DNA from 4 places in the Micromonospora sp. NPDC004704 genome. Region 2 is predicted to be linked to each of the others. Evidence: riboswitches for the same ligand, from Rfam matches in the RefSeq annotation. Region 2 holds a riboswitch; each other region holds the start of a gene.
What was found. A riboswitch is a leader RNA that binds a small molecule or an ion and turns the genes downstream of it on or off. The one in region 2 is predicted to bind cobalamin.
Positions count from the first base shown of each region.

Region 1: linked by a shared signal. The riboswitch ahead of ACWEFB_RS31235 (ribonucleoside-diphosphate reductase subunit alpha) and the one ahead of bluB (5,6-dimethylbenzimidazole synthase) in region 2 are both predicted to bind cobalamin.
Region 3: linked by a shared signal. The riboswitch ahead of ACWEFB_RS28605 (VWA domain-containing protein) and the one ahead of bluB (5,6-dimethylbenzimidazole synthase) in region 2 are both predicted to bind cobalamin.
Region 4: linked by a shared signal. The riboswitch ahead of cobN (cobaltochelatase subunit CobN) and the one ahead of bluB (5,6-dimethylbenzimidazole synthase) in region 2 are both predicted to bind cobalamin.

Region 1 covers NZ_JBSGCD010000034.1:22,546-26,269, forward strand. The annotation lists gene ACWEFB_RS31225 (TetR family transcriptional regulator) at 1-536, opposite strand, end outside; gene ACWEFB_RS31230 (oxidoreductase) at 635-1,552, shown strand; cobalamin riboswitch at 1,742-1,975, shown strand; partial or broken gene ACWEFB_RS31235 (ribonucleoside-diphosphate reductase subunit alpha) at 2,156-3,724, shown strand, end outside.
Region 2 covers NZ_JBSGCD010000005.1:304,755-308,478, forward strand. The annotation lists gene ACWEFB_RS09610 (DUF397 domain-containing protein) at 1-74, shown strand, start outside; gene ACWEFB_RS09615 (winged helix-turn-helix domain-containing protein) at 371-754, opposite strand; gene ACWEFB_RS09620 (hypothetical protein) at 747-1,493, opposite strand; gene bluB (5,6-dimethylbenzimidazole synthase) at 1,581-2,213, opposite strand; cobalamin riboswitch at 2,247-2,444, opposite strand; gene ACWEFB_RS09630 (SRPBCC family protein) at 2,588-3,100, shown strand; gene ACWEFB_RS09635 (outer membrane protein assembly factor BamB family protein) at 3,155-3,724, shown strand, end outside.
Region 3 covers NZ_JBSGCD010000027.1:36,950-40,673, forward strand. The annotation lists gene ACWEFB_RS28595 (DMT family transporter) at 1-213, opposite strand, end outside; gene ACWEFB_RS28600 (DUF3592 domain-containing protein) at 361-816, opposite strand; cobalamin riboswitch at 932-1,054, shown strand; gene ACWEFB_RS28605 (VWA domain-containing protein) at 1,142-3,157, shown strand; gene cobO (cob(I)yrinic acid a,c-diamide adenosyltransferase) at 3,159-3,724, shown strand, end outside.
Region 4 covers NZ_JBSGCD010000027.1:59,771-63,494, reverse strand. The annotation lists gene cobN (cobaltochelatase subunit CobN) at 1-2,303, opposite strand, end outside; cobalamin riboswitch at 2,426-2,546, opposite strand; gene cobG (precorrin-3B synthase) at 2,652-3,724, shown strand, end outside.

The sequences.
Region 1 (3,724 bases), on a different contig from region 2:
GCGTCCACGATCGTCGTACGCCGGGTCTGCTCGGGTACGAGCTCCAGGAAGTCGGCGCCCTGCATCTGCCACATGTTGGCGAGGTTCTGCACCAGGGCCAGGATCTGCCCGGCGGTGAACCGGTCGGTGACGACGCCCCGACGCTGGGCGTCCGCCACCGCGTCGACCTTCTGCTTCATCGCGGCGGAGGTGGACGCCCGCCGGCCGGCCGAGTCGCCGCGCTCCAGCTCGTACCAGGCCACGAACCGCATCACCTCGGGGTGGGCCAGCCCGCCGTCGTAGAGGCGTGCGGCGTACTCGCCCAGGTCGTCGGCGTCCATCGGGACCCCCGCGACCACCTGCTCGACGATCGCGTCGAAAACCGCCTCGAACAGGCCCTCCTTGTTCTCGTAGAACGAGTAGACGAGGCCGGCGCTGATCCCCGCCCGCTTGGCGAGCCGGTCGACCCGCGCCCCGGCCAGGCCGTACGCGGCGAACTCCGACAGGGCCGCCTCCAGCAGGCGCTGACGTTTGGTCTCCGGGTCACGGGTACTCATGCTCCCAGCTTGCCTACTGAACATTCATTTGACAAGCCGCCTCGACCGTGGATATCGTCGCCTTACTGAATGAATGTTCACTACGAAGGAGGAGCGCGATGCCGAACCACGATCACTGGACTCCCGAGGCGATCCCCGACCAGACCGGGCGTACCGCCCTCATCACGGGCGCGAACAGCGGAATCGGGCTGGAAACGGCACGGGTCCTCGCCCGGCACGGGGCACGGGTGATCCTGGCCGGGCGGAGCCGGGCACGGCTCGACGACGCGGTCCGTACGCTGCGCGCCGAACTGCCGCAGGCGGACCTGGAAACCCTGGTCCTGGATCTGGGTGACCTGGCCTCGGTCAGGGAGGCGGCCGAGCGGGTCACCGCGACCGAGACCCTCGACCTGCTGGTCAACAACGCCGGGGTGATGAACATCCCGGAACGCCGGACGACCACGAACGGGTTCGAGCTGACCTTCGGCACCAACCACCTCGGCCACTTCGCGCTCACCGCCCAGGTCCTGCCCGCCCTACAGCGCTCCCCCGCGGCCCGGATCGTGACGGTCAGCGCGATCGCCGCGACCTGGCGCAGCGGGGCACTGACCGACCTGATGAGCGAGGAACGCTACCGCCCGATGGCCGCGTACGCGAAGTCCAAGCGCGCCAACGTCGTCTTCACCCGGGAACTCGCCCGCCGCCTCGCCGGGACGACCATCACCCCCGTGGTGATCCACCCCGGCGCCGCCATGACCAACCTCCAACAGCACACCCGAGGTGCGCTCCTCCGGGCGCTCAGCGGGGTGATGGAGAGGTTCCTGATGGGCTCGCCGGAGGGCGCCGCGTGGCCCAGCCTCTACGCCGCGACCAGCCCCGACGTCCACGCCGGCGCGTTCATCGGCCCCGCCTCCCGCAACCAGACCGCCGGCACGCCGAAACCGGTCGCCCTGCCGCGCGGCGCCGACGACCCGGCCGAGGGCAGGCGGCTGTGGGCCGACAGCGAACGCCTCACCGGCGTCCCCTTCCCTCTCTGACCGGTAGCGCTCAGTGACGTACGCCGGGGTCCACTGCCCGGGCCGCGACGTGCCGGCAGGGACCATTACGGACGGTGCGGTGGGCGTACGCGGAGTCCGGGCGACCAACCTCGATGGACGCTACCGGGTCCGCACTTACCAACACACCGACACGACATCTGGTGTTCGGTGTCCAGCCCTCCCCCATATATAGTCTGTGGCGCGACTGGTTCAGCCGGGCATCCAACCCGGCTGAGGCAAGAGGGAACCCGGTGGAAGTCCGGGACTGCCCCGCAGCGGTGAGTGGGAACGACAACCGTCACACAGCACTGGGAGACAACCGGCCTCTGCCGGGTGGCCTGGGAAGCGACGGTCAGTAGGGGGTCACGGGTTCCCGTGACCGCGCCCATGAGTCCGAAGACCTGCCAGCCGCGCCGCGCCGGGCCATCCGTGCGCGGCGGTCCGAGGCCGCGCGGGACGGCCGACGGCACAGACGCGCGCCCTCGCGTGCGTCCCTGCCTGCCTGCGCGCACTCCGGACCTCGTCGGCGACGAGCACGAGGAGCGACAGGTGACGGTCACAGAGTTGGTGCCGGACGGCACGACGGCGGACGGCGATCCGCCCGCGCCGGGACAGCGGCGTACGCAGATGCAGGTGCGCAAGCGCAACGGCGCTCGAGCCGGTCGACGTGAACAAGATCGTCCGGGCGGTGGAGCGATGGGCGGACGACCTCGACGACATCGACCCGCTGCGGGTGGCGACCCGGACGATCAGCGGACTCTACGACGGGGCGACCACGGCCGAACTGGTCCGGTTGTCGATCCAGACCGCCGCCGAGATGATCGGCGAGGAACCCCAGTACTCCCGGCTCGCGGCCCGACTCCTGGCCGGATACGTCGACAAGGAGGTACGCGGCCAGGGCATCGCGTCGTTCAGCCAGGCGATCCGCCTCGGCCACGAACTCGGGCTGATCGGCGACGACACGGCGCAGTTCGTCGCGATCAACGCCCGCAAGCTCGACGATGCCATCGACCCCACCGCCGACCTGCGTTTCGAGTACTTCGGGCTGCGTACGGTCCACGACCGTTACCTGCTACGGCACCCGACCGGCCGGCTGGTGCTGGAGACACCGCAGTACTGGCTGCTGCGGGTCGCCTGCGGCCTGTCCCGTACGCCGGGTGAGGCGATCGGGTTCTACCGGTTGATGTCGTCTCTCGCCTACCTGCCGAGTTCCCCGACGCTGTTCAACTCCGGCACCGCGCACACCCAGATGTCGTCCTGTTTCCTGGTCGACTCGCCCCGCGACGAACTCGACTCGATCTACGACCGGTACGCCCAGGTGGCGAAGCTGTCGAAGTTCGCCGGCGGGATCGGGATCGCCTGGTCGCGGGTGCGTTCCCGGGGTGCGCTGATCCGTGGCACGAACGGGCTGTCGAACGGGATCGTGCCGTGGCTGCGGACGCTGGACGCGAGCGTGGCGGCGGTCAACCAGGGAGGCAGGCGCAAGGGCGCGGCCTGTGTCTATCTGGAACCGTGGCACCCGGACATCGAGGAGTTCCTCGAGCTGCGGGACAACACCGGTGAGGACGCCCGGCGTACGCACAACCTCAACCTGGCCAACTGGATCCCGGACGAGTTCATGCGCCGGGTCGAGGCCGACGAGACCTGGTCGCTGTTCGACCCGGCCGAGGTGCCCGAGCTGCCCGACCTGTGGGGCGACGAGTTCGACGCCGCCTACCGGTCCGCCGAGGCCGCCGGCCGGTTCGTCCGCCAGGTCAGGGCCCGTGACCTGTACGGGCGGATGATGCGGACCCTGGCCCAGACCGGCAACGGGTGGATGACGTTCAAGGACCCGTCGAACCGGCTTTGCAACCAGACCGCCGAGCCCGGCAACGTGGTACACCTGTCGAACCTCTGCACCGAGATCGTCGAGGTCTCCAGCGACGGCGAGACGGCGGTCTGCAACCTCGGCTCGATCAACCTGGCCGCGCACGTCGCGGGCGACGACATCAACTGGGAGCGACTGCGCGAGACGGTACGTACGGCCGTGCTCTTCCTCGACCGGGTGATCGACATCAACTACTACCCGAGCGTCGAGGCGGCGGCGAGCAACCCCCGCTGGCGCCCGGTCGGGCTCGGCCTGATGGGCCTGCAGGACGCCTTCTTCGCGCTCCGGATGCCGTTCGACTCCGC
Region 2 (3,724 bases):
CGGTGCTGGTGGTGGAGCCGGCGGGTTGGGTGGCGTTCGTCGCCGGTGCGAAGTCCGGTGCTTTCCGGCGCTGAGGGTGGGTGACGATGATCCACGCGCGCTGAGCTGTTCTGTGAGTGGTCATGAGAACAGCTCAGCGCGCAATGATCATGGTTGCCCGTACGCGTGCTGCTGCCGCCTGCTGGGGAACTTGCAGCTCCGGATCCTCGACGTACGTCTTGTAGTGGGCTCAGGTGCCCTTGTGTCGGGACGCGTCTCTGGACAGTGGAAGTTTGCCGACAAACCCACGTTTAGCTGTGACAGGCAAACCGGGGGTTTGAGTGAAACTTTGCCAATCCGCTGTGAAAGGCCCTGCACAGCGCAGGCGGTCTCAGGATTGTGCCGGGCCGGTGGAGCCCGCGTCCGAGTTGATCGTGCCGGGGTCGGTGGGGTCCGGGGCGCTGCGGATTCGGCTGACGAGTTGTTCCAGGGCGGCGACCTCTGCCCGTAGGGCGGCCCGCCCCTGCCGGGTGAGCCGGAGCCAGGTACAGGGGCGGCGCGCCTCGTAACCCTTAATCACCTGCAACAACTCGGCCTGTTCCAGGATCCGCAGGTGCCGGTTCAGGTTGCCGTCGGTGAGCCCGAGTTCGTCCCGCAGGGTGGCGAACTTGCACTCCTGGGTCGCGCTGAGCACGGTGAGGATGCCCAGGCGTACGCGTTGGTGGACGGTGTCGTCCAGCGCTAGCGACGGATGCGGCGCCTGCGGGTCACTCACCGGCATACCTCCGGGACCGCCGGGCGCGTACGGCGGCGAAGATGACCAGCGGCAGTGCCATCAGCACAAGATAGTGGCCCGGTCGGAGGGCCAGTTGGCCACCGAGCGCGTCCGGGTTGCCGTCGAGCAGCACGAACACCCAGGCCGGGAGGCGCCCCAGCGGGAAGGTCCCGCACAGCCAGCTTGCCAGCAGGATGATCCACACTCCGGTCGCCGCGAGGGTGCGACTGCGTTCGCCCCAGGCCAGCGCGAGTACGGCGAACGCGATCGGCACCAGCGGGGTCAGCAGTCCCTGCCACCAGAAGCCGGAGTCGGCGATCAGGTCGTCGGACGGCGGGCCCTTCGGCACCGCCGCGAGTATCGCGAGCAGCACCAGGACGCCCAGGGCGGTTCCCGCGAACGGCCACCAGGCCACCCGGAGCCCCAGTTGGCGGGAGCGCCACCGGTACCAGGCTGCGGTTGCCGCGATCAGCAGCGGCGTGCCGAGGAACCAGAACAGGTACGACGCGAGCGCGCTGCGCTGCTGGTCAGGCAGCCCGGCCCAGTACGGGTACTCGGCGGTGATCGCGTACGCCGGCTCGAACGGGTAGCGGTAGAGGGTGATGCTCAGCAGCAGCAGGGCCGCTACACCCGCTGCCGGTAGCCAGGCCCCGGCGTGGGTGCGGGCATGGGTGCGTCGGCGTAGTCGCCTCAGTTCGACCAGTGTCCGTTCGGCTTCCCCCGTGTCAACCGGGCCCATGGCCCCTCCTCAACTCTGCAACAGTGATTTACTCTGCAATGCAAAGTATGCGGGCGGGTCCCCAGTGGAGGCAAGGCCCGGAGAGGATCAGACGGAGGGACGCCAGCGGTCCTGGTGGATCGCGGCCGACAACGGGCGGCGTTGACGCCAGCCGTGTCGTTCCAGGTCGGGGGTCTGCTCGAAGTGGGTCACCGGGCCGAGGCAGAGCCAGGCGACCGGGCGGATGGTGGCGGGGATGCCGAGCAGCTCACGCAGGAACGGCTCCCGGTAGAACGACACCCAGCCGACCCCGAGCCGCTCGGCACTGGCGGCCAGCCACAGGTTCTGGATCGCCAGGCAGACCGAGTAGAGACCGGCGTCGGCGATCGCGTGCCGACCGAGCACGGCCGGTCCACCCCGCTCCGGGTCGTACGTGACCACGATCGACAGGGTCGACTCGCGTACGCCGTCGATTTTGATCCGGGCGAAACGTTCGGCGGCGTCGGCGTCCAGAGTGGACGCGAAGGTGTCCCGCTCGCGCTCCACGTGCCGGTGGAACTCCTGCCGCAGGTCCGGATCCCGGACCAGGACGAAGTCCCAGGGCTGGGACAGCCCCACACTCGGCGCGGCGTGCGCCGCCGTCAGGACGCGGTGCAGCACCTCGTCCGGGATCGGGGCACCGGTGAACTGGGCGCGTACGTCCCGGCGACGGTGGATGACGTCGTAGAGATCGGTGTCCAAGGCAGGCTCCCGCTGCGCTCGCGCCCCCACAGAGGGGCTGGTGACAGCGAGGCCGGTCTTCGACTTCCGGATCTGCGCTGGTCACCCGCCTTCCCAGCCCTTTTCAGGGCCAGTGGCTGCGTCTCGTACGCGTGGGTGGCAGCTCCCCGGTCACCGCGGCGGGCCCGTGCCGGAATCACACCGGCTTCCCGATTCTCCCCGCTCGCGCGGGGCACCTCGCAACAGTTCGTGCCGGTCCGAACCCTAGCGGGGACGGCTTCCGGATCCGAGCGCGGCGGGTTCGATCGTCACTCGGGTCACGTTCTCGTCGCCTTCCGCGAATGTTCGCGTTAATGGTCGGTCACCCCCCGTACGGTGGAGGTTCGGGAGGTGTGATGGCGACGGTAGCGGTGACCCGGCTGGTGCAGGCGTCCGCCGAGGAGTTGTGGCGGGTCTTCACCGACCTGCCCGGCCGATCCGACTGGCTCTCCACGATCAGCGGGATCGAGGTGCTCACCCCCGGTCCGACGCGGGTCGGCACGGTCTGGCGGGAGAGTCACCATCTGCCGGACGGCACCGAGTTGCTGGAGGAGTTCCGGGTGGAGGAGTTCAGCCCACCGCACCGGCTCACTGTCAGCTCGTCCGGCGTAGGCGTCGACTACCGGACCGCGTACACCTTCACTCCGGTGCAGGGACGGCGTCGGCGGCGGCGCGGTGGCTGGACCGCGGTCAGCGTGGTGCAGGAGGGCGCGGTCACGGCACCGTACGCGCGCCTGCTCGCGCTGGTGTTCGGCGGACTTGCCGCCCGTACCGTCGAGGGCGCGTTGCGTCGTGACCTCGCCGACCTGGCCGCCGTGGTCACCTCAACCAATCATGATCATCGCGGTGACCCGGCTGCTGCCGCCTGACCTGCCAGCCGCACGTCGGGGCTGTCTCGGTAGGGTGCCCAGCGGAGGTACTGGATGCGATCGCGGGGCCGCGTGTGGGGCCGGCGCCGGCCGGCAGTGGTCGCGCTGGTGGCGGTGCTGGTCGTCGCGGCGGCAGCCGTGGTCACCTTCCGCGTGCTCGCCCCCGCCGAGGTGCTCACCCCCGCCCGCGCCGACTATCCGGCCCCGGTGCGGGCGGCGACCGGGGTGGTCGGCACGCTCGCGTCCGCCCCGCTGATCGTGGACGGCCGGCTGCGGGTCTACGCCACCACCCGCCAGATCCGCGCCGACGAGCCGGTCGACGCCCGGACCCGGCGCACGCCGTACTGGTCCTACCGGCGCTGGCCGGCCGAGCTGATCGGCATCGTGGCCAGCGGGACCACCGTGGTCAGCCGCTGGTCGGACGGCGACCTGGTCGCGCTGGACGCCCGTACCGGCCGGATCCGGTGGCGGGCCGACGGGCCACCACCCGGACACGGGTACGACGGGCGCCGCACCGGGGCCAGCACCGTCTACACCCCCGCCGGACTGATCCCGGCCACCGGCAGCGGCGGGCGCGCCGTACTGGTGGTGATCGGCGGGTCCGGGCTGCGCGGTCTGGACCTG
Region 3 (3,724 bases), on a different contig from region 2:
CGCGACGGCCAGGTGCGCCCAGATGACCCGACGGGTCGGGAAGGGCAGCCTCCGTACCAGGGCGATGGGTGCCAGTACCGCGACTCCGAGCAGGAGCCGGAACAGGACGAGCTGGACCGGGGTGAACCCGTCCAGCGCCAGCTTGATCCAGAGGAAGCCGGACCCCCAGATCAGCGCGAGCAGGGCCAGCCTCAGGACACTTCCGCGACTCAATCCGTCTCCCCGTCCCGGTGCTCGACCTCCGGCAGGTCGCACGCCCCGGCGCCCGCTGCGGGCCCATGATCCATGACGGGTCGGAGGCCGGCTCACCCGAGGACGGCCGGCCCGGCAGTTCGGCCGGCGGCGCCCCGCTCCCCACCATCACCCCACCCGGTCCCGCCGATTCGCCCGAACCAGCGCCCAGGTTGCCAGCGGCACCCCGATCCCGCCGAACAGGGTCACTCCCAGCAACAGGTACGCCGTGTCGTGGTTCTCACCGGCGCGGGCGTCGTTGACGTCGGCTTGCGGGTCCTGCGGGTCGTACACGATCGGCACCTCGTCGCCGAGCGCCGGAGGGGGACCGGGCGCCTCGTCGCCCTGACCGATCAACGCCCGCACCTGCCGGCCGTCGGACGTACGGAACTCGACCTCGGTCCGATTGGCCCTGCCCGCATCGACTTCCACCACCCGGGCGGTGGTTCGTTCACCGTGATCCCGCAACGCGTTGTCGTTGCGCCACACCTGGACCGTGGCGATCGCGAACCCGACGATCACCACGATCCCGAGACCGACGAAGAGCGGCACCGGTGGCCGCCGACGTTCCCCGAAGAATGCCATGGCCATCGATTACCCGGTCGGTACGGAAGACGAACCGGGCACGGCGCGGTCGCGGTGGTCACGTTGACGACGGACCGGTCGGTGGGACAGCATGGCCTGCACGAGCGGTGCGCGGAGGAACCCGGTGCGAGTCCGGGGCGGTCCCGCCACTGTGACCGGGGAGCGACCCCTCACGTACGGGCCACGGCCGAGCGGCCGGAAGGTCGAGGGGGAGCGTCGATCCGGGAGTCAGGAGACTCCGACCGCTCGGTGACACCCAGCCACACGCGGGCGTGGATACCCGCGGAAGGGACTTGAGCATGGCTTCTGCGCGCCTGAGCGGGCGATGACCCCGCCGTACCCGTTCTCTGCCGTCGTCGGCCTGGCCGAACTGCGACTGGCCCTGCTGCTCAACGCGGTCTCCCCGGCGATCGGCGGGGTGCTGGTCCGGGGTGAGAAGGGCACCGCCAAGTCGACGATCGTCCGGGCGCTCGCCGCGCTGCTGCCCGACGTCGACGTCGTCCCCGGCTGCCGGTTCGCCTGTGACCCGGCCAACCCGGACGCGGACTGCCCGGACGGCCCGCACGAACCGGGGGCGGTCGGCCAGCGGCGCCGCGCCACCCTGGTCGAGCTGCCGGTCGGCGCCACCGAGGACCGGGTGGTCGGCACCCTCGACCTGCAACGTGCCCTGGCCGACGGGATCAAGGCGTACGAGCCGGGGCTGCTCGCCGCCGCCCATCGCGGGGTGCTCTACGTCGACGAGGTCAACCTGCTGCCGGACCATCTGGTGGACCTGCTGCTGGACGCCGCCGCGATGGGTCGGGCGCACGTCGAACGCGACGGGGTGTCGGTCAAGCACGCGGCCCGGTTCCTGCTCGTCGGCACGATGAACCCGGAGGAGGGCGAACCCCGCCCCCAGCTCGTGGACCGGTTCGGGCTGGTGGTCGCGGTCACCGCGCCCCGCGAGACGGCCCCCCGGGCCGAGGTGGTCCGGCGGAGGCTCGCGTACGAGACGGATCCGGTGGGCTTCGCGGCGCGCTGGATCGACGAGGATGCCGTACTCGCCGAGCGGATCGCGGTCGCCCGTCGACGGCTGCCCGGAGTGCGGCTGCCCGACCACGAACTGGACCGGATCGCCACCATCTGCCTCGCGTACGGGGTGGACGGGCTGCGCGCCGACATCGTGGTGGCCCGGACGGCGGTGGCGCTCGCCGCGTGGCACGACCGGGACGTGGTGACCGCCGACGACGTGGCCGCCGCGGCCAGGCTCGCCCTGCCGCACCGCCGCCGCCGGGACCCGCTCGACCCGCCCGGCGCCGACCAGGAGAAACTCGAGGAGTTGCTGCGGGAGCACGGCGCGGACGCCGATCCGGAGCCCGACCCGCCGGCCGGACCCGACGACGACCCGGACGGAGGGCCGCCCGACGGTCCGCCGGAGGGACCCGGCGGTGGCCCGCCACCGGGTGGACCCGACCGGGGGCCGGACACATCCGACGGGCCGCCCCCGCCGACCACCGGACCGGAGCAGACCGACCCGGCCGAACAACCCGTACCGGAGCAGCGGACGGAGGAGCAGACGACGGAACAGCCGACCGCCGGGAACCAGCCGACGGTCGCGGCGACGAGCCCGTACCGGACTCGCGCCCTGGCCGTACGCGGACGGGGGACCGGCGCGCACACCGGCCGACGCTCCCCGGCGTACGCCCGGCGGGGTCGGGTGGTCGGGGCCCGGCTGCCGGCCGGCCGGCTGACCAGCCTGCACCTGCCCGCCACCCTGCTGGCCGCCGCCCGGCGCGGAGCCCGCACGGTGACGGCCTCGGATCTGCGCGAGGCGGTGCACGTCGGGCGGGAGGCGAACCTGGTGCTCTTCGTGGTGGACGCCTCCGGGTCGATGGCGGCGCGCCGCCGGATGCGGGTGGTGAAGACCGCCGTCCTGTCCCTGCTGCGCGACGCCTACCAGCGGCGGGACAAGATCGGCATGATCACGTTCCGGGGTACCGGGGCGAGTACGGTGCTGGAACCGACCGCCAGCCACGAGGTCGGTGTGCTGCGCCTGGCCGAACTGCGCACCGGTGGCCGTACCCCGCTCGCCGCCGGGCTGCGCCAGGCGGCCCGGACCCTGGAGTCCGAACGCCGCCGCGACCCGCGCCGCCGGCCGCTGCTGGTGGTGGTGACCGACGGTCGGGCGACCAGCGGTCCGGACCCGTTGACCGTGGTGCCGTCGCTGGCCGACGTCGCCTCCGTGGTGGTCGACTGCGAGTCGGGGCCGATCCGGCTCGGGCTGGCCCGGCGGCTCGCCACCGCGCTCGACGCCGACTGCGTCCCGCTGGACGCGCTGCACACTCTCGGAAAGGCGGCCTGAGATGCCCCAGGGCAAGCCGGAGCAGGTACCCGACGACGGTCTCACCACCCGGGAGCGGCGCCGCCAGCCGGTCACGGCGGTGCACACCGGTCAGGGCAAGGGCAAGTCGACCGCCGCGTTCGGGATGGCGTTGCGGGCCTGGAGCGCGGGTTGGCCGATCGCCGTCTTCCAGTTCGTGAAGAGCCCCAAGTGGAAGGTCGGCGAGGAGACCGCGCTGCGTGCGCTCGGTGAGAGCGGCAAGGGCGGCAGTGTGGTCTGGCACAAGATGGGCGAGGGCTGGTCCTGGATCCAGCGCCCCGGCACCGAGCGTGACCACGCGGTCGAGGCGGCCGAGGGCTGGGCCCAGATCAAACGCGACCTGGCCGCCGAGGCGTACCGCTTCTACGTGCTGGACGAGTTCACGTATCCGATCAAGTGGGGCTGGATCGACATTGACGACGTCGTCGCCACGCTGCGTGATCGGCCGGGCAACCAGCACGTGGTGATCACCGGCCGGGACGCACACCCGGATCTGGTCGACCTCGCCGACCTGGTCACCGAGATGACCAAGGTGAAGCACCCGATGGA
Region 4 (3,724 bases), on a different contig from region 2:
TCGGTGGCCGCGAACTCCAGCACCCGGACCACCGGTTCGTGGTCGGTCACCGAGTCGCCGAGCACCCGCTCGCACACCTCGGTGCCGACGCCGGGGGTCCAGTCCCGTTCCTCCATCGCCAGCACCAACGCGCGGGCGGTCTCCTCGATCCGGTCCACCTCGACCCGGCCGGCGGTGCCGTCCTCGGTCAGGCCGAGCGCTTCGCGCAGGCCGGGCAGGGCGGCGACCTGACCGGCCCACATCTGCCGGGCGCGGAGCATCGCGAGCACCAGGTCGACCCGGTTCTGCCCACTCGGCGCCACCCCGAGCACGTGCAGCCCGTCGCGGATCTGTACGTCCTTGACCTCGCAGAGCCAGCCGTCGACGTGCAGGATGAACTCGTCGAACTCGGCGTCGTGCGGCCGGTCCGACAGGCCGAGGTCGTGGTCGAGCTTGGCGGCCTGGATCAGGGTCCAGATCTGGGCCCGGATCGCCGGCAGCTTCGCCGGGTCCAGGGCGGCGATGTTGGCGTGCTCGTCGAGGAGCTGCTCCAGCCGGGCGATGTCGCCGTAGCTGTCGGCGCGGGCCATCGGCGGGATCAGGTGGTCGACCAGGGTGGCGTGCGCCCGCCGCTTGGCCTGGGTCCCCTCACCGGGGTCGTTGACCAGGAACGGGTAGATCAGGGGCAGGTCGCCGAGGGCGGCGTCGGACCCGCAGGCGGCGGACATGCCGAGCGTCTTGCCGGGCAGCCACTCCAGGTTGCCGTGCTTGCCGACGTGCACCATCGCGTGCGCGCCGAACTCGTCGGCCAGCCACCGGTACGCGGCCAGGTAGTGGTGGCTCGGCGGCAGGTCCGGGTCGTGGTAGATGGCGACCGGGTTCTCCCCGAAACCGCGCGGCGGTTGGACCATCACCACGGTGTTGCCGGACCGCAGCGCGGCGAGCACGATCTCGCCGTCGGGGTCGCGGGAGGTGTCGACGAACAGTTCACCGGGCGCCGGTCCCCAGTGCCGTTCCATGCCCTCGCGCAGCTCGGCGGGGAGGGTGTCGTACCAGGCCCGGTAGCGGCTGGCCGGGATCCGGATCGGGTTGGCTTCGAGCTGTTCCTCGGTGAGCCAGTTGAGATCCTGGCCACCGGCGGCGATCAGCGCGTGCACCAGGGCGTCACCGTCACCGGCGGTCACTCCGGGGAACGCGTCGGGTCCGTCGGCGGGGCCGATGTCGTACCCCTGGTCGCGCATGGCGCTGAGCAGCCGGACGACGCTGGCCGGGGTGTCGAGGCCGACGGCGTTGCCGATCCGGGCGTGCTTGGTCGGGTACGCCGACAGCATCAGGACGATCCGGCGGTCGGCCGGCGGGATGTGTCGCAGCGACCCGTGCCGGACCGCGATGCCGGCGACCCGGGCGGACCGTTCCGGGTCGGCCACGTAGACGGTCAGCCCGTCAGCGTCGATCTCCTTGAACGAGAACGGGACGGTGATGATCCGGCCGTCGAACTCGGGGATGGCGACCTGGGTGGCGGTGTCCAGCGGGGAGAGACCGTCGTCGTTGTCCGCCCAGACGGCGCGGCTGCTGGTCAGGCAGAGCCCCTGGAGGATCGGCACGTCGAGGGCGGCGAGCGCGCCGACGTCCCACGCCTCGTCGTCGCCACCGGCACCGGCGTCGGCCGGGCGGGTGCCACCGGCGGCGAGCACGGTCACGACCAGTGCGTCCGCCTCGCCGAGGGTCTCCAGCAGGGCCGCCTGGGGGCTGCGCAGCGAGGCGCAGTAGACCGGCAGCGGGCGACCACCGGCGTCCTCGATCGCGGTGCAGAGCGTCTCGACGAACGCGGTGTTGCCGGCGACGTGGTGGGCCCGGTAGTAGAGGACGCCGATCACCGGCCCGTCGCTGTTGCGGGCCGCGCGCTCCAGCCGCCCCCATTCGGGGGTCGGCACCGGCGGGGCGAAGCCGTACCCGGTGAGCAGGATCGTGTCGGAGAGGAACCGGTGCAGCTCGGTGAGGTTCGCCGGGCCGCCGTGCGCGAGGTAGGCGTGGGCTTCCGCGGCTACCCCGGCGGGCACGGTCGAGCGGCGCATCAGCTCCGCGTCCGGTGCCTGTTCACCACCGAGGAGTACGACCGGCAGCGCCCCGGCCAGCAGCGCGTCCAGCCCTTCCTCCCAGGCGCGGTAGCCGCCGAGGATGCGTACGACCACGAGGTCGACGCCGTCGAGCAGGGCGGGCAGGTCCTCGACCGAGGTACGGGCCGGGTTGGCCAACCGGAAGTCGGCGCCACTGGCCCGTCCGCTGAGCAGGTCGGTGTCCGAGGTGGAGAGGAGCAGGATCATCGGGCACCGCGCAGGGCGTGGCGTGACATGGTGGTTCCTCCCTCGGGGTCCGCGCCCCGGGTTCGTCGGTTGCGGCGAGGCGCGGACCTGTCGGGTCCGTGCCGTGCCGCGCGGTGACCCGGAGTCTCCTGGCTCCCGGATCGTCGCTCGCCCCGGTCTTCCCGCCCGTGTGGGCCGTGACCGTGTCGGGGTCCGCTCCCCGGTAACAGTGGCGGGACCGCGCCGGGATCACACCGGCTTCCTCCACCTGTCGCCGCGTTCAGCGGTTCTCACTCTCACGAGTCGGACCCCCGTTCGTCAAGCGGTACCCGACAGGGGTGCAGCTGCGCAGGCCGTAGTATCCGCCGGGTGTGGTCACCACGAGGGCGGTCGGCACCGGACGCCTGTCCGGGGACGAGACGCGTACATGCCGCCGCCGACGGCAACCTGGCCCGGGTACGGGTGCCCGGTGGGCGGCTGCACGCCGACCAGCTCGACGCGCTGGCCGCCGCCACGACCGACCTCGCCGACGGCGCCCTGGAGCTGACCTCACGCGGCAACGTGCAGCTCCGTGGCCTGCGGGCGGGTGCGGAGCGGGAGCTGGCCGCCCGGTTGTACGAGGCGGGGCTGCTGCCGTCGGAGAGCCACGAACGCGTACGCAACGTCATCGCTTCCGTACTCAGTGGTCGGGTGGGTGGGGGTCTGGTCGACGTCCGGGCACTGGTCGACGCGCTGGACGAGGGGCTCTGCGCCGATCCGGCGCTGGCCGGGCTGCCCGGTCGGTTCCTGTTCACCGTCGACGACGGTCGGGGGGACGTGACCGGGTTCGGGGCGGATGTGGGACTGCTCGCCGTACCCGGGGGTGCGGTGGCGGTGCTCCTGGCCGGCACCGACACGGGAGTACGGGTGAGCCCACCGGAGGCCGCCTCGACCGCCCTGCTCGCCGCCCGGTTGTTCCTCGCCGAGTCCACCGCGCAGCACAGCACCGCCTGGCGACTGGCTGAACTCGACCACGGCGTACCGAGGGTCACCGCCCGCCTGCGTGCGGCTCTCGACCCGGCGCTGCTCATGCCGCCCGGCGATCTGACAATCCCCGAGTCGCCGACGCGGGCACCGGTCGGGCCGGTGACCCAGGTCGACGGGCGGGTGGCGCTGGCGCTGGTGGTGCCGCTCGGCCGGCTCACCGGAGCCCAACTCGCCGCGCTCACGGCAGCCGCCGGTACGGGCAGCGACGAGATCAACATCACTCCGTGGCGGACCGTCGTGGTACCCGATCTGAGCACCGGCGAGGCTGAGCGCCGGCTGGCGACACTTGCCGCCGAGGGTCTGGTGGCGGATGCCACCGCCGGTTGGGTCGGGGTGACCGGCTGCGCCGGGCAGCCCGGCTGCGCGAAGGCGCTCGCGAACGTACGGACCGACGCCACCCTGGTGCACGCCTCGGC